4 regions of the Paenibacillus sp. LBL genome follow, and region 4 is predicted to be linked to each of the others. Evidence: riboswitches for the same ligand, from Rfam matches in the RefSeq annotation. Region 4 holds a riboswitch; each other region holds the start of a gene.
The links. A riboswitch is a leader RNA that binds a small molecule or an ion and turns the genes downstream of it on or off. The one in region 4 is predicted to bind thiamine pyrophosphate.

Region 1 (4,351 bases), on a different contig from region 4:
GGGTAATGTCCGAGGTTTCCTGTAAAATTTTGCGAAGCTTGTCCACCATGCTGTTGAAGGTTCGGCTTAGGTCGTTCATGCCTCCAACCTCTTCTACCTGGAAGGTAAAGTCGCCTTTGGCGATTTTGGCAGAAACGCTGGAAATTTCGGCGAATGAATTCGTAAGCGTTTTCTCAATAACGCGAGAAAGAGGAAGGGTAAGTCCAATTAAAGCCAAGACAAGTACCACGCCAATGATTGCTTTGCCCATTAGAATAAACGCAAGCAGCATTGGAACCGCAAATAAAGCGGCAATAAGATAACAGGCTGCAGTAATTTTTTGTGAGATTGGGAGTCTGTTGAACCATGCCATAAGAATGAGTCCTCCTCGACAACATAGGATATATTTACCATGATTATAGCATCGCCGGGCTGAACTAGATATAACGAATTGACAAAAAGTGTTGAAATGGGTCGAAAGAACTGATGTTTTGGAAGGGGAGGGGAAGCGCAGCTAACTAGCCAACAGACAAATCCCCTCTCGTTGCATAGATACGCAGCAATATTATTTTACGGCACGGAATAAGGCGGAAGCGAGATAATCGGTGTTATCCAGGATCATCCGGTCATGCTTGAATAACGTTTCCCATAACGTTACATCAAACAGAAGTCCTTTATCGCGCTGCTCAAATGTATCCAGATGACGTGTTTGCTCTTCCTTCAATTGTTCGTTGAAGTGGTTATACTCCAGAATTTCCTCCTGCTTAAAACCGCAAGCCAGCAAGGATTGTGCCCATTCTTCCCGCAGCATCAGATTCGGAATCCCGAAGAATTCCAGCAGCTCCTTGAGCTTTGGCTCAGGCATTGGCTTATTCAGCAGCAATTCTCTGTCCAGCAGAACGCCTCCTTGATCCAGAACGCGATAATATTCAGGGAGTGATCTCGACGTATCCGTGAATACGGTGACTGATTCGGCCATAATCAGATCAAACTGGTTGTCTTCAAAAGGCAGCTCGCACACATCAGCCTGCAAAAATTGCACGTCCATTTTCATGGCTTCGGCTCTGGTGCGTGCTTTTTTAATCATATTCTCATTGAGATCTATGGCCGTGACTTGATAGCCCATCTCCGAAAGATGGCATGCTGTCCTGCCTGTTCCGCAGCCAACCTCCAGAATACGACTGTTCGGCTCAATCGGATAATTCTTCAGCATTCTTAAGGTAGCCTCGAATCCGCCCGGATGCGCACTGCCCATACCTAATCTGGATAGCATGTGAATGTAGTTCATTTCATCTTCCCTTCTTCCTTGTAGTCATCATGAGGGTAATCGTTTATTTACCATATGATTAAGGTACGTTTGGGGTTTTTGCTGAATTAAATATTTTGAGCCCTTTTTTTCGGGAGCTATGAGAACTACTGGGGGAAATAGCCATGAAGAAGGAACCGATGGAGGCAGCAGAGCGTGTTATTCACCGTCATTATCCCGACTGTTTGCTAGCTGTGCTTGGCGGCAGTGCAAGCAGAGGAGAACATAACGAGCAATCTGATTTGGACATCGTCATCCTTGAGCGGGACGGAGATGAGATGCGGAGAAAGACCCTGGAAGCGGATGGATGGATTGTGGAATTGTTTATATTGTCTTTGTCATCCTATCGTGAATACTTCGACGAGGGCGTGATGGCAGCCAATCCGACATTGCAGCGGATCACAGCGGAGGGTAAGGTGCTGCGCTCGTTGCCGGAAGGAGAAGCAGTCCGCGCAGAGGCCCAGCATGATTTGAATTACGGACCGATGCCATGGATGCAAACCGATATTGATGAATACCGTTACATGATTACGGAATATGTGCAGGATTTGAAGAATCCTAAGCGGGATGGCGAGAAATGGTTTACGGTGCAAAAGATCATGATGGTACTTTGCGAATTTGTACTTAGAGTGAATGGGGAATGGACAGGGGAAGGCAAGATGCTGTTTCGGCTGTTCCACCGATTCAGCACGGCATTGGGAGATCAATTGGAGGTTTCGCTTTCAGCGATGTATCGACAGGACGATCCCTCCCTCCTTCTGGCATTCACAGAGCAAGTGCTGAACCCGTTCGGGGGCATGCTTCTTGTGGGTTATGAGGAATAGATTTTGACGGGTGAGCAATAAGAGAGGTACATTAGCCGTGACGTTCGCCTTCCACGACCAATACAATAATCATGTGATTCGGTCACGTCATTCTTTAAATCCAGGAGGGATCTTCATGAGCGGAGTATATGGCGGTGGATGGGGTAATTCAGTAGGTATTATTTTGGTTCTCTTCATCCTGCTCGTAATCATCTCGAGTGCTTGGGTTTAATTCGTCAAGCTCTTGGAGCAAATCGCAAAAGCCCGGCATGCGCCGGGCTTTTGCCTGTTATATAGAAGTGATCACGGTCTTGGCTTGGCTGATGGACTGTGTGCAGACACGACTGCGGTCATGACAAGGTGACTGCTGTCCGATTGGATCGCATGCAAAAACGCATCTTCGAGGGATTCAAACACCTTGGAGATGGAGCCGTCCAACCGGCTGGCATAGTGAACGCTTCCGGCGAACGTTCCTTTTTCCTTAGCCCGATGCACCTCTTTATAGATAACATCCATGTAATGGTCTGTACCCAGTGGATAAAGGGCAAATTGGCAGGCCGTGTCTATATCGGCATTCTTCCCAATCTCGCGGTTCAAACGCTCCGAATCCTCTGACATATATACATCGGCTTCCGTATCACCAGGACAGCCAATAGAATAAGTTCCGTTAAAGACGGTGTGCACACCGCTTGCTGCCGCATAAGCAAAAATCGCCCTCGTTACATCAAATACATGCTCCGCCCGTCCACGAATACAGGTGCTCACATCATCCGTCTGAATCCATACTTTCCCCGTGTTGACGGATTTCAGCGCGTCCATAATGACTTCCACAAATCGGTCAGTCATCGGAAACACCGAGAATCGGCATCCGACGATGCGACTGGTTCCACATGTTAGCTCACTCATTGTTGTTATCCTCCCCTATGATATAAATCCACGCAAAAAAACCGCACCCCGTGAAGAAAGTGCAGTTATGCCTACGTGAAAAAGTATAAACATAAATGCTACACTTCCCCACGCTAGTATGACCTAGATCGGGTGATAAGGGTTAACGGCAGCACGCCGTCTCTCAGCACATGGCACCCCTAGTACAGCCAACATGATATGCAGTTGGTCCCGGAACTATTGCCAGTTCAGGAAGACAAAGGTTTCTTGCTTGTGTTATTGTATCGTTTTGTCGGAAGGTTTTCAATCATTCGATTTTTTTTCGACATTGATCCAAATTGATGCAACCGATGAAAGACCAGACGCATCATAGTTATAGAGAGGGGGAGATGGCCTGGATGTCATACAGCGCTTAAAACAAAAAGAAGAGGCGGCTCTCCGGGAATTGATGGAACAGTATGGAGATTATCTGCTTCGCACGGCAGTATTGCTGCTGCGTGACCGTCAAGCGGCTGAAGAGGCCGTTCAAGATACCTTTATCCAGGCGTTCGAGAATATCGCTCAGCTTCGTGACGGCGACAAACTTCGTAGCTGGTTGACCCGAATTGCAGTGAATCGATGCCGGATGCGGCAGCGTACATGGGATTGGCGTCATATTTTTCCCATGCCGAGGATGGACCAGCATGTAAACGAAAGTGTACCTGCCGTGGATGAAATGCTGGGCGTCCATTGGCGTGAGGCTGAAATGATCAAATCAGTGCAGCAGCTGCCCTATACATACCGAGAAGTGATTACGCTCTATTATTATAATGAGTTGGGTGTTCAAGAAATTGCAGCGCAATTGCAGCTGAATATAAACACGGTTAAGGCACGTTTAATGAGAGGGCGGCATAAACTCCGGCAGATTGTTGTCGAGAAGGGGGAGAGCGATGCGTAGCGAAGAACAGGAAATGGCCGAACAACTAAAGCAGGAGCTGGAGGAAATTCGATTCCTGGGCGCAGAGAAGGTGATTTCTCGCACATTTCCAAAATCCAGCCGCGAACGTTTGTCTTCCTTGTGGAATAAGGAAGTAGAAATTTCTGCTGCCGCAATTGGTTATTTTGGCGCAGTAGCGGCCGTTCTGCTGCTCGGAGGTTTGTTATGGAGGGAAGCAATTGTGAAACCTGCTGTTTCCGTGCCCTTGCAGGTGAGCAATGAACTGCTTGAAGCCGGGGGGAATTATTACTGGAAGGATCAGTACGAGAGGATGGTGGCCAGGCTTGAAAATTCGGGTCAAGATTAAACACCTGGTGTTGGGGGTTTCGGGTTTAATCCTCTTCGTTATGATGGTATCTATGCTCACACCTCGAATAGGGCTGCTGATTGCGGAGAAGCAGA
Region 2 (4,351 bases), on a different contig from region 4:
TTTATATCGAAGTTATGACCTGTTTTATGAGAAATGCGCAAGATTCGTGCAATGATAGGGTTTTAATCTACAAAAATCGACTTATATTGCTTTTAACAACGCATTGTCGATATTTCTGGTTATCCATCCCTTATTCAATCTTCTGATCCAAAAGCTGCAGCTGCATCGTCCGGTCCACATCGAAGTGCCAGCGGGCATTCCGCTCCTTCGCGGCATACATCGCTGCATCCGCACGGCCAATGAGCTCCTGATCGTTCCGGGCATGATCGGGATACACGGCAATACCGATACTCGGCGACGTTCTAACTTCATATCCCTCCAGTTCATAAGGCTCGCTGAGCAGCATCCAAATCTCCTCCGCCATCCAGATCAGCTCCTGATCCTCCCCGGCCGACTGGATCATCACGGTGAATTCATCTCCCCCTAGACGGGACACCAGAATCCCTTTGGATTCCAGCGACTGAAGGCGGCATGCAACCTTGCGGATCAACAGATCTCCGGCACGGTGGCCATAACGATCATTCACCTTTTTGAAACGATTCATGTCCATGTAGAGAAGCCCTACCCGCGATCCTGTCCGATCGGCCTCTAACAAGGAGCTGGACAGTCTTGCGTTGAAGTAACGACGATTATACAATCCCGTCAGATCATCCCGGTGAGCAAGCGATTCGCTCTGCCTCAGACTTTCATGCAGTCGATGTAACAAGCGGTCATTCTCATACTGGATCAGGATCTGGCGGAACAGAATCAGAATGACGCACAGGGATAGACCGGTAAACAGACCGTTCCAGCCACCGAACCGCTGCGCCATGAGGGCAAACATTCCGCCCAGCACGCCATATGGAAGCAAATATCTGACAATCAAGGTTCCTACAGGACGCGGTTCCCTCTCTTTCACCGTTTGATTTCCGGTATCGGGAGCGGGCTGTGCACCTGCAGAAGCAATGAAAAACACAGATAACGTATGTAAAGGATCAAGATATGCACGAACTTCGAGATTCACGAAATGGACGAGATAAAAGTGCAGAGCATCACCCATAATATAAGCGCTTCCGCCAAGACTTAATGAAATGACCGCCCATTTCCCTAATTGCCTGGTATTAAAATACAACACCACGGTAAAGAAAATAAGTACCATTCCGCACAGCGGAAACAGCATATCCACCCATACGCTTCCCGTCCCCCCCGAATACGTACTGTCCTGAAGTTCGGGCTTGATTAAATACTCCCAGCCCACCGTCATGAACGTTACGCCAACGATGACGATATCCAGCATAAACCGCAGCCCCCTTAGCGGGCCTTGAACATGCCGGAACAAATAGATGAGGCAGCTGGCGAACAGGATCACTTCCAATCCCCAGAAATAGCTGGATATCTGGAAAGCGCTCTCTTTCCCGAACCCGAAAAAAAAGGAGGAGACGATCCGGGCCGCTGCATCGGCCATCAGTCCGATACTTACCATAAACCAAAACCTGCGAAGATGTGCCTTATAACGCCGGCTGACCCGAATTAAATACACGGAGGCGGCCATAGGAGCAATAATGACTAGCACACGCTGAAGCGATAAAGCATCAGGCATCCACAGAACAGTCATTATCTGAATAAATGCATATATAATGGCGAGTCGAATCCACAGATGATCTGCTGGAGTTGGACTCATAAGCACTCCCCCTTGGCAAAAAGGTAAGCTTGTACACGATGGATGATTTAGGTCTTTTGAATTAAGCTCTCTATTCCTCATGATACTTTTTACCCATCCAAAAGTAAAGACGAGGAAATCAAAGAAAAATCATCTATCCGGCACATCGCTAGAAGATCTATATAATGAAGTTTTTCTACTGGACGGGTGTACTTCAAATGCAAGGACTACACTCAATTAAACACGTGAAAACCTGAAAAGTTACTATATCAATCACCTACTTGACGTATAGGAATCATATGATATTATTCTTCATATCTTATACGAACCGGAAAGGGTGTATGGCAGTGTCACAGAAACGATTGGATCATGTTGGTATTGTAGTCCGAAACCTGGAAGCCACGATAGCGTTTTACACGTCGGTAGTCGGCCTTGAACTAAAGAATCGCCTGACTCATACCAATGGGGTCATTCAACTCGCGTTCCTCGGATTTAATGGAAGTGACGAAACGGAAGTCGAACTTATCCAGGGTTACAGCGACTCGCTGCCTTCGGAAGGAACGGTGCACCATTTTGCAGTCAGTACGGATGATATTGAAGAAGAGTATGCACGCGTCCAAGGACTTGAAGTTCCTCATCTGGACGAGGAAATCGTCACTCTCCCGAACGGCTATCGTTATTTCTTCGTGCATGGTCCCGAAGGGGAATGGATCGAGTTCTTCCAGCGTTAACCCGCACGCAGCACGGTATCCAACATTTCATCTCTTAAAATGTTCATATGCTGAACTCTTGGGCTGCCTAAACGCGGTTCCCTACATAAGGCCTGTCCTGTTCATGACCTTTTTCGAAAACTAGACAGGTCTTGGTGTTAGGACTATAATAACGGATGTACTGATCGAAACTTCATAAATATCGGGGGAGCTGGAATTTAGCCGGCTGAGAGTGTATCCGCTTTGATACTGACCCTTACACCTGATCTGGGTAATGCCAGCGTAGGAAGCCAATGTTTGCGGCAGCCATATTTGCCGTACTATACACTTACGCCGTCATGCGTCCTGAGATTATCGGGGCGCTTTTTTTGTGGAGTTGCGAGGTAATAGAAATAGAACTCATAAGGAGAGAAGACACGATGAAGAAGGGAAGATGGGTCCCCCTGCTTCTCGCTTGTGTCCTGCTGATGGTTGCGGCCGGATGCGGTACAGGCGGACAGAACAAGAACACAGGCGCTGAAGGAGAAGACGCCAAGAGTCCTGGGAAACTCCGTGACGTGCAGCTGATGCTCGATTGGTCCGCCAATACCAATCACACGGGTCTGTATGCAGCGAAGGAGCTCGGATATTATGAGGAGGAAGGGCTCAACGTCCAGATCGTCCAGCCGGGAGCCGGTGGAACGGATACGCTGGTCGCATCCGGTAACGTGCCGTTCGGCATAAGCTATCAGGAAGGGGTAACCCTCGCCAGAACGCAAGGCTTGCCGCTCGTCTCCATTGCGGCGATCATTCAGCATAATACATCCGGCTTTGCCGCTCCCAAGGACAAAGGGATCGTGAAGGCTGGAGATTTCGAAGGTAAATCCTATGGCGGCTGGGGCTCCCCCGTTGAGGAAGCTGTCATGAAATCCATCATGGAGATCGACGGTGCCGATGTCAGCAAAGTCAATATGGTCAACATGGGCGATGCCGATTATTTTACTGCCGTCAAACGCGACATTGATTTCGCCTGGATATTCTACGCCTGGACGGGCATCGAAGCCGAGCTCCGCAATGAGCCGCTTGATATGATCTATGTGAAGGACTACTCTGACCAGCTCGATTATTATACGCCGGTCATCGTGACCAACGAGAAGCTGATCCAAGAGGACCCTGAGCTTGTCAAAGCCTTCATGCGGGCTACTTCCAAAGGATACAACCATGCTATTGAGCATCCTGAGGATGCAGCAGCGCTGCTCTCGAAGGCCGTGCCTGATCTGGATGCCGAGCTGGTTCTGGCCAGCCAGAAATGGCTGAGTCCCCGCTATCAGGATGACGCGCCTCGTTGGGGTGAACAGAAAGCCGAAGTATGGTCGGGGTATGCCGACTGGATGTTTGAGCGCAAACTGCTGGAGAAAGAGCTTGATGCAGACCGCGCGTTCACCAATGATTTTTTACCGGAACAACCATAAGGTCTTTTCTATCAAGAAGAGAGTCGGCCTGACAGCAGGCTGTCTCTCTTTCATAATCATATCGCTGCACGAAAGGATGGATTATATATGGCGAACACCCTCTTGAGCATTCAAGTGATACCCCGGACGCCGGGTGGACGGGACAGCATCCCTTATGTGGATGAAGCGATCAAGGTTATTGAGGATTCGGGTGTGAAGTACGAGGTCCATGCACTGGAGACAACCATGGAAGGAGAACTCTCCGAGCTGCTAAAGATCGTCGAGCGCATGCATGAGGCGCTGGTGAATGCGGGAAGTCCCAGCATCATATCCCAGGTCAAAATTGCACATCATCCGAGCGGCATCAGCATGGATAAGCTGACTGAGAAATATCGTCCATGAGAAGCTGGTGGAGCTCCGTCTGGCCGCCTGTTGTGGCGGTCCTCTTCTTTTTGCTGGTATGGCAGGCGGCGGTATCGATCTTCGATATCGAAAAATTTATTCTGCCTGCGCCAACGGCGATCGGATCCGAGGCAGTTACCGGTGCTGCCGGTCTTTTCCAGCATACATTA
Region 3 (4,351 bases), on a different contig from region 4:
TTCATCTGCTGCGTGTGGACCTGGATGAGCCCGTTGTCAAAAAAGCGAGCAATCAGCTGTCAGAGGCGATCCATGAAATCGCGAATTACGTCCGTCAGCATCCGGGGGTTCCCCATCGGGTAGAGGATTTGGCGGCGAGAGCGGGTTTGTCCCCCCGCTACTTCTCGATCAAGTTCAAGGAACTGATCGGTACGCCGGTGCAATCCTACATCATTCAGATGCGGATCGAGCGGGCACAGCATCTGCTGCTGCATCAAGGGATGAATGTCACGGAAGTAGCCGACGCGCTGGGCTATCGGGACATTTTCTTCTTCAGCCGTCAATTTAAACAGTATACGGGCAAGAGCCCATCCGAAATTCGGTGATTCCCCCACCCTTCCATAACTTACCTGCTTGATGGAAGGGGCTTATGGGTTTCATAGTAAGCGCTTTAGGGTAAATGTGACGTACAGTTTAATTTTATGAAGGGGGGAGAGGGGAATGAGCCCAAGAAGACGGGTGCGCGGTCGTTTCTTCAGCCGCGGTGGCTGCGGTATATTCAGAAATCGCTTGCGCCGCATGAAGACAACGAATCAGGATCATCAGGATGTGTGGTTTTAATGAGCCTTGGCCTTCATACGGGTGATGTTGAATCCCGATTTCATATATGCTTTTCTCAGGATGAACCGCAAAGGGAGCTAACCGGCTCCCTTTTTCTCGTATATTTAGAGTACGCGATAGGTATTTTTTTCTTATGTGTACCTTCGGGTGCCAGACCTATTCATACAACGGAAATTTGGCATATTAAGCATATACATAAAGTTTGTTCGGCTGAGGCCAAAGGGAGTAAGTTTGTTGGTAAGGTATTCTGAAGGAATAGAAAGGTGATGGGAGTGACGTTGTTGGTGGCAAGTACGGAATATGTGGTGAACCGTTGGTGATTGCAGGGACAGGAAAAGTGGCATTGGTGACGGGGGCCTCCAGCGGCTTTGGGCTGCTTATCAGCCTGGAGCTGGCGCAAGCGGGATATGATGTGGTTGCAGGGCTTCGCAGACCGGAGGCGGCTCAAGAGCTGATGACCCGCGCGGAGCAGGCGGGTGTTGCAGAGCGAATTCATCGGGTTCGATTGGATATATGCGATGAAGAGCAGGTACGGGCGGTTGCCCTGCATTTGGAGCAGCGGTTTGGTCGATTGGATGTGCTGGTGAACAATGCTGGTGAAGCGGTAGGCGGAATGGTGGAGGAAGTGCCGCTGAGTGGGTGGAGAAGACAGATGGAGACGAATTTCTTCGGAACGGTATCTGTGACACAGCACATGCTGCCGCTGATGCGCCGGACCGAGAATTCCAAGATTATTCTCATGAGCAGCATCAGCGGCGTGGTCGGCTTCCCGGGTTATGGACCTTATGCTTCCTCCAAATTTGCGATTGAAGGATTCGGGGAGAGCCTGTCGCTGGAGCTTATGCCCTTCGGCATGCACGTTGTGCTGGTTCAGCCAGGTGCTTATGGCACACCGATCTGGAATAAGAGCTTTGGTGAGTTAGAGGTGAAGGAAGGGTCACCCTACAGCGACATGCTGAAGGGTGTGCTGGACTATTCCGAGCGGACAGCCAGGGGAAGCGGAAATCCGTTGGAGGTGGCGAAGCTCGTGGCAAGGATTGCCTCCATGTCCAAACCGAGATTCCGATATAAGCTGCCCCAAGGCACGCGTATAACCGCATGGATTAAGGGATTGCTGCCGGACCGGTGGTTTCAGCAGATGATTTATCGGATGCTGGGCAGACGTTAATCATTCATGCTGCTAATGATCGAATGCCTTAACTTGTCATGTGCGCTGGGGCGGCAGGAATTACCCTTTTTTGGCCGTGGAGGGGTGCAGCAAACCGAGTAATTCTCCCATTTTCACTTTGGAGCCGGGCTCCAGGTCGCCGCGAGGGCTAAACGTGCCGTTCTCCGTCAAAAGCACAACGGTAGAGCCGAATTCAAAATACGCGAGTTCATCGCCGATCTGCCATTTCTTAACGCTCTCATCGGCGTAACGGATGCTGCTCACGTTCATTGCGCCCACCTTCACGACGGCAACTTCTCCGAATTCATGGGCAATGTAGGTAATGAGACGCTCATTGCGGCTCAGCACAGTTCGGATATGGGTCATCGCAAAGTCATTCACGGGGTAAACCTTCCCCTTCAGATGCTCGCTTTCCGCCTGAACACCGGTTACGGGTGAATGGATGCGGTGATAATCTGTTGGGCTTAAATACAATACGAATGCATAACCGTTTATATAGTTTTCCATTCTCGGGGATTTCGCGAGCAGCTCGCTCAGGGTGTAATCCTGTCCCTTGACACTCAGAATGGTGCCGGCATGAATGGCGCACATTGCTGAAATAGTGGCATCGACAGGGCTTACCATGGCATCGACGGTGTCATCGATGGCACGCAGGCCTATTTTTAACCGGCGGGAAAAGAACTCGTTCAATGAGCGGTATTCGTGGATCTCTTTCTCCGCTTCATGAGCCGGAATTTGATAGATTCGTATAAATGCAGGTATTAGATGACGGCTCAGCCGGCTGTGGGAACAATGCCCCATCATTCGGGACAACCATTTTCGGGAGGAGAGCTCAGTCATCAGACGCAGCAATTGTTTAGCCATGTCATTCTCCTTTGTGCATAGGTGTAAGCAATATAGCGATGGTGGAAAAGCCAATCACTCTGATATTGACATAGAATGAGATGGAAATCAATAAATAGCCATATTTGAAAAAAGGTTCTTGCAAATTCTGGAGCGGACCTGTATTTTAAAATTAACATAAAACCGAATAGGGAATACGGGGGCTTGAGTGAATCAGGCTGAGATTGCAGCTATTATCCGCTGTTGACCGTTAATCTGAACTGGGTAATGCCAGCGTAGAGAATATCCGACCCTACCTACATAGGGCCTATTTTTCCGTCTGCGCGTTTTTCCAGACGGTTTTTTGTTGTGTTTACACAAAAATAGCGGTGGAGAGGGGTACAGGTTGTTATGGGAACATCAATGCAAGAGAAGTTGGGGGTTCAGCCCAGAAGAGGGCTGCGGTTAAGCGATATTTTGGTGACGGTGCTGGTATCGCTTGTGTTTGGCGTGATTTATCACTTCTGGGGGTCGGTCTATAATCTTTTTAAACCGTTGTTTTTTGAAGCGGATGAGCTGCTCTACGGCATGTGGTTTGCGGCAGCTACGCTGGCTTATTTGTTAATTCGCAAGCCGGGCGTGGCCATCATCGCGGAAGTGGCTGCTGCCCACGTGGAGGTGCTGTTTGGCAGCGGCTGGGGATTGACTCTATTGTTATATGGCTTGATTCAAGGACTGGGGGCAGAGTTGGTATTCGCGGCGTTCCGCTATCGGAGTACCTCAGCGTGGACCTTGGTGATTGCCGGGGCCGGAGCGGCCATCGGTTCGATGATGATGGACTTTTATTACAGCTATACGGATGATCTGCAGACATGGATGTTCCTTGCCAAATACGGTATGCGGGTAATCAGCGGTGCAGTTATTGCAGGTCTGTTAATGCTGCTCTTGGCCAAGGCGCTGGATCGCACAGGCGTAACGTCTCTGCTGCGTCCCGCGTCGAAGAAGGATTACGAAGCGCTGGATGATGCGCGCCATGTCTAATGCCACGGTAAGCCTATTTCCGGCTCAGTCCGCTGAGGTTCAACAGGAGCAGGCTGTGCAGGTGGAGGGACTGCGCTTGAAGTATCCCGGGGAAGAGAGGCTGATGTTCAAAGATCTCTCGTTCTCGGCAGCCCGTGGGGAAAAGGTGCTGCTGCTTGGTCCGAGCGGATGCGGCAAATCCACGCTGCTCCAGGTGCTTAGCGGAATGATTCCCCGCGCTACGGAAGTGCCAATGAAGTGTGAGGCACAGATTGTCCCGCGCTCCTGGGGATACGTATTTCAAGACCCGGATACGCAGTTTTGCATGCCGTATGTGGATGAGGAGCTGGCCTTTGTACTGGAGAATCTGAGTATTCCCCGAGACGAGATGAAGGAACGGATGCAAGCGGCGCTGCATGAGGTGGGGCTGAATTTGGAGGAGCTTCATCTGCCGATCGGCCATCTGTCGCAAGGGATGAAGCAGAGGCTGGCGCTGGCTTCCGCCCTGCTGCTGGAGCCGGAGGTGCTGTTCCTTGACGAGCCGTCCGCACTGCTTGACCCGGAAGGACGGGAGCAGATCTGGGATGCGGTGAAATCCGTATCGGAAGGACGTACACTGATCATCGTCGAGCACCGGATCGAAGAGATGGCGAAATACGTGGATCGTGTCGTTCTGTTCAGTCCGGATGGCGTTATTCTGGGCGATGGACCGCCGGCGGCAGTATTTGCTAAGTATGAGTG
Region 4 (4,351 bases):
AGGATGATACCGGCGGCAATGCCTGCCCAGACCGATTGAGTAAACCTGTACTTACGCCACATGAGCGACATTCCCCCTTTAGTTGCCATTGTATAACACTCGTCTATTGGAGTGAAACGAATCTTCACTGTAGATAAGAGCGAAGCCGACTACGCGGGGAAGCGCAATGAACATAATCAGATAACCTAATATACTAGCCTGGTCGCCAACACCACTATTACGCGAGTAACCTTGGCTCTTGGCGATGTCCTCGACATATTATCGGACTCAGGATCCGCTATTTACCTCAATTATGCCCGTTTTTTGAATTTTGCGGACTCAGGATCCCTTATTACATCATAAAACAACCAAATTGCTGACTCATATCACAAATAGCGTATCTCATGTCCGTTAGTCTCAAAAGTAACATTTTTCTAGCAAAATAACGTATCCTCTATCCGTTAGCGCAAGAGTAGCATGCCCACAACAATCATAACCATCATAACCATAACCATGAATAACACCATCACACTACCATCATTACAGCGCAGCAGACTTCAGATGATGCACGGCGTTACGGACGTCAAGCCATCCGGAATGGGCGTGAGCTCTGCTGCGCCAATACCACTATTTCACGACACTATTTCACGAGTAACCTTGGCTCTTGGCGATGTCTTCGACATATTAAAGGACATCAGATCCGCTATTTGCCTCATTTAGTTCCTTTTTTGAATCTAACGGACTCAGGATTCCTTATTACCTCATAAAACAGCTAATTTACCGACTCATATCACAAATAACGCATCTCATGTCCGTTAATCTCAAAAGTAACACTTTTCTAGGAAAATAACGTATCCTCTGTCCGTTAGCGCAAGAGTAGCATGCCCACAACAATCATAACCATCATAACCATAACCATGAATAACACCATCACACTACCATCATTACAGCGCAGCAGACTTCAGATGATGCACGGCGTTACGGACGTCAAGCCATCCGGAATGGGCGTGAGCTCTGCTGCGCCAATACCACTATTTCACGACACTATTTCACGAGTAACCTTGGCTCTTGGCGATGTCTTCGACATATTAAAGGACATCAGATCCGCTATTTGCCTCATTTAGTTCCTTTTTTGAATCTAACGGACTCAGGATTCCTTATTACCTCATAAAACAGCTAATTTACCGACTCATATCACAAATAACGCATCTCATGTCCGTTAATCTCAAAAGTAACACTTTTCTAGGAAAATAACGTATCCTCTGTCCGTTAGCCCCAAGAGCAGCATGCCCACAACAATCACAACCATCATAACCATCATAACCATCATAACCATCACAAACCCCCGGTATTATCGTAGATCCAGGTGAGTTGATTGTGCCCATAACCACACCTATAACCATCACAAACCCCCGGTATTACCGTAGACCCAGGTGAGTTGATTGTGCCCACACCCACACCCATAACCATCACAACTACCACCATTTCAGCACAGCGAAATTTCTTAAGACTGCGTTACGAGGTGCAGCCATCCCGAATGGGTTTAACAGCTTTCGATTGGTTCGTCATCAATAGGCTCCTCTTCAAATCATGTATTTATTTGAATTGCTCGGATGTACTCATTATGGGGATATGCCTTTGAAGCGTCTGTGTTTCAGTGTATCGAGATCAGTTTTTATGCGAATATGGCTATTCCGGTAAGTGCGGTGTCCTAACGTTGACTCCGCCGTTCCTTCCGTTGGCCCTAGTACACCTTATCTCAGCCTAAAATCCTTCGCTAAATCGCTCAACAACGAGGTCACCCAATATTGCACAGGTTCGTGCATAAGAATTTCGTTAACCAACGGTTAACGTTTGACACCATCCAAAAACCTATGTACAGTAATAGACAAAAGAATAGGAAGTCCACTAGGGGAGCCGTTGGCGGCTGAGACAAGAGTGTATCTTGGACCCTTTGAACCTGATCTAGTTCGTACTAGCGTAGGAAAGTGGAGCCTTCGTATATAAGGCCTCGGTACGTTTTTCTATCGTACCCGGGCTTGTTGACGAAGCCGCTCCAGTTTCGGGGGCGGCTTTTTAGCGTTGCCTTGAAGGCTGTGTGCGTAACCGGACTTCCTGCTTTTCAATTCATGAGAGGTGGGGATAAGTATGAGTTTCACGCAAGAGCTTCGCAGGCAGTCGGATGGCATTTTTCAAGCGATTTTTGATCATCCCTTTGTGAGAGGGATTGCTGCAGGAACATTATCGAGGGAACAACTGATTCACTATGTGAAGCAAGATTTTGAGTATTTAAACGCCTACATGCGGATTTATGGCATCGCCATATCCAAATCTACCAGCAGGAATGAGATTGCGACTTTTAATGAACAGATTTCTTTTATTCTGAACAGCGAGATTCATCCGCATCAGAACTTTTGCGCTGCCGCAGGGGTGACCTACGAGGAGCTTCAGGGGTATCCGCTTGCGCCATCCGCGCATCATTATATCCGTCACATGTTGACGGTGGCGCATGAGGGCAGTCTTGGCGAGATTATGGCAGTGCTGCTGCCATGTCCCTGGACGTATCTGGAGATTGGCCGCAAGCTGCTGGATGAAGTGAAGCCGGATGAATCTCACCCGTTCTATGACTGGATTTATTTTTACGGCAACCGCGGGGAAGAGGCGACGGCGAAGTTTTGTAACGGTGTTGACCTGTGGGCGGAAAGCGCCACAGCGGCGGAGCGGGAGCGGATGACGGAGCATTTTATGCTGAGCTGCCAGTTGGAGTACATGTTCTGGGACATGGCTTACAAGCAGGAGGAGTGGCCGGTGCAGATGCAGGCTGCGGTGCTGTAAAGAGTAGTGTCTGTAACGATCTAGCATAGATAAGAGAGGCTGATTTCATATGAATATATGGGAAAAAGAGGTTTCGGCGCTTTTGAGCAAGGTACAGCAGACGAGCCCCCTCGTTCACAATATGACAAACGTGGTGGTTACGAATTTTACGGCTAACGGCTTGTACGCGCTGGGCGCGTCGCCGGTAATGGCATATGCGCCGGAGGAAGTGGCGGATATGGCTGCCATCGCGGGTGCCGTGGTGCTAAACATCGGCACGCTGAACCGCGAGCTGGTAGACGCGATGATTACCGCCGGGCTATCGGCGAATGCCCATGGCGTACCGCTCCTATTGGACCCGGTCGGTGCGGGCGCGACCCGCTTTCGGACGGAGTCGGCGCAGCGGATCCTGCGCGAAGTGAAGGTTTCGCTGGTGCGCGGGAATGCGGCTGAAGTGGCTCACCTTGTTGGGGAGGCCCGCGAGATCAAGGGTGTTGATGCAGAGAGCAGCGGAGATATCGGCAATGCCGAGCTTGCGGTGCGGGCTGCGCGGGAGCTGGACACCCTGGTGGTGATCACGGGTAAAGAAGACGTGATCACCGAGGGGACTAATGTTCGCATCATTACCGGCGGCCATGCGCTGCTCACAAAGGTCACCGGAGCAGGTTGCCTGCTGACCTCGGTGCTGGGTGCTTTTGCCGCAGTTGAATCCAACCTGCTGCTTGCAGGCACAGCGGGCCTCGCCTTCTATGGCGCAGCCGCCTCCCGGGCAGCGGAGCGTACGGCTGATCTTGGGCCGGGGAGCTTCCAGAACGCTTTTCTGGATGAGCTGTCCAAGCTTCATCCAGGTTCGCTGCAGGGCTACGCGACCATCCGTGAAGCTGCTGCTGCAGGTGGTGCCCGATGACAGAGGTTCGCGTACCTCGGGCGTTGACCATTGCCGGATCGGACAGCGGAGGCGGTGCCGGAATCCAGGCGGACCTGAAAACCTTCCAGGAGCTCGGCGTGTACGGCATGTCGGCTATAACCGCCATTACCGTACAGAATACTTTGGGGGTTCACGGCGTCTATCCGCTGCCCCCGGAAGCTGCGGCGGAGCAGATCGAAGTGGTAGGCTCGGACCTTGGGGTAGACGCATTGAAGACCGGGATGCTGTTTAACGCTGAGATCATCCGTCTTGTTGCTGATCAGATCCATAAATTTGGCTGGGAGAAGGTTGTTGTTGATCCGGTGATGATTGCCAAGGGAGGCGCCGAGCTGCTGCAGAACGAAGCGGTGCTTGCAATGAAAGAGCACCTCCTGCCACTGGCGTTGGTGGTTACCCCTAACATCCCGGAGGCGGAAGTATTGGCAGGGATGCGCATTCGGACGATGGAGGACCGGCGAGAGGCTGCAAGGCGTATTCATGCGCTCGGTCCGAAGATCGTTGTTATTAAAGGCGGCCATGATGAGGGAGGACCTGACCGAGAAGATAGGGATCACGAAGAAGCCCGGATATATGGCATCAGCGCAGGGGCGGATCGGGAAGAGAATTTGGAAGAACATTCGGAAGAACATT

Region 1: it holds a riboswitch for thiamine pyrophosphate, as region 4 does, so the genes downstream of both, M2277_RS01365 (YkoF family thiamine/hydroxymethylpyrimidine-binding protein) here and tenA (thiaminase II) in region 4, are expected to answer to the same signal.
Region 2: it holds a riboswitch for thiamine pyrophosphate, as region 4 does, so the genes downstream of both, M2277_RS10745 (ABC transporter substrate-binding protein) here and tenA (thiaminase II) in region 4, are expected to answer to the same signal.
Region 3: it holds a riboswitch for thiamine pyrophosphate, as region 4 does, so the genes downstream of both, M2277_RS20150 (ECF transporter S component) here and tenA (thiaminase II) in region 4, are expected to answer to the same signal.

Annotation. Positions count from the first base shown of each region.
Region 1 covers NZ_JARXYU010000001.1:279,325-283,675, reverse strand. Annotated here, with positions in the region: gene M2277_RS01385 (methyl-accepting chemotaxis protein) at 1-352, opposite strand, end outside; gene M2277_RS01380 (class I SAM-dependent methyltransferase) at 545-1,267, opposite strand; gene M2277_RS01375 (nucleotidyltransferase domain-containing protein) at 1,411-2,109, shown strand; gene M2277_RS01370 (YjcZ family sporulation protein) at 2,225-2,320, shown strand; gene M2277_RS01365 (YkoF family thiamine/hydroxymethylpyrimidine-binding protein) at 2,392-2,994, opposite strand; TPP riboswitch at 3,083-3,185, opposite strand; gene M2277_RS01360 (sigma-70 family RNA polymerase sigma factor) at 3,419-3,910, shown strand; gene M2277_RS01355 (hypothetical protein) at 3,903-4,256, shown strand; gene M2277_RS01350 (carboxypeptidase regulatory-like domain-containing protein) at 4,234-4,351, shown strand, end outside.
Region 2 covers NZ_JARXYU010000003.1:545,058-549,408, reverse strand. Annotated here, with positions in the region: gene M2277_RS10755 (GGDEF domain-containing protein) at 131-1,660, opposite strand; gene M2277_RS10750 (VOC family protein) at 1,981-2,370, shown strand; TPP riboswitch at 2,544-2,655, shown strand; gene M2277_RS10745 (ABC transporter substrate-binding protein) at 2,769-3,800, shown strand; gene M2277_RS10740 (thiamine-binding protein) at 3,888-4,181, shown strand; gene M2277_RS10735 (ABC transporter permease) at 4,178-4,351, shown strand, end outside.
Region 3 covers NZ_JARXYU010000010.1:79,947-84,297, forward strand. Annotated here, with positions in the region: gene M2277_RS20135 (helix-turn-helix domain-containing protein) at 1-365, shown strand, start outside; gene M2277_RS20140 (SDR family oxidoreductase) at 917-1,768, shown strand; gene asd (archaetidylserine decarboxylase) at 1,829-2,632, opposite strand; TPP riboswitch at 2,798-2,910, shown strand; gene M2277_RS20150 (ECF transporter S component) at 3,002-3,631, shown strand; gene M2277_RS20155 (ABC transporter ATP-binding protein) at 3,624-4,351, shown strand, end outside.
Region 4 covers NZ_JARXYU010000006.1:307,753-312,103, reverse strand. Annotated here, with positions in the region: gene M2277_RS16280 (hypothetical protein) at 1-62, opposite strand, end outside; TPP riboswitch at 1,880-1,983, shown strand; gene tenA (thiaminase II) at 2,128-2,814, shown strand; gene thiM (hydroxyethylthiazole kinase) at 2,864-3,700, shown strand; partial or broken gene thiD (bifunctional hydroxymethylpyrimidine kinase/phosphomethylpyrimidine kinase) at 3,697-4,248, shown strand.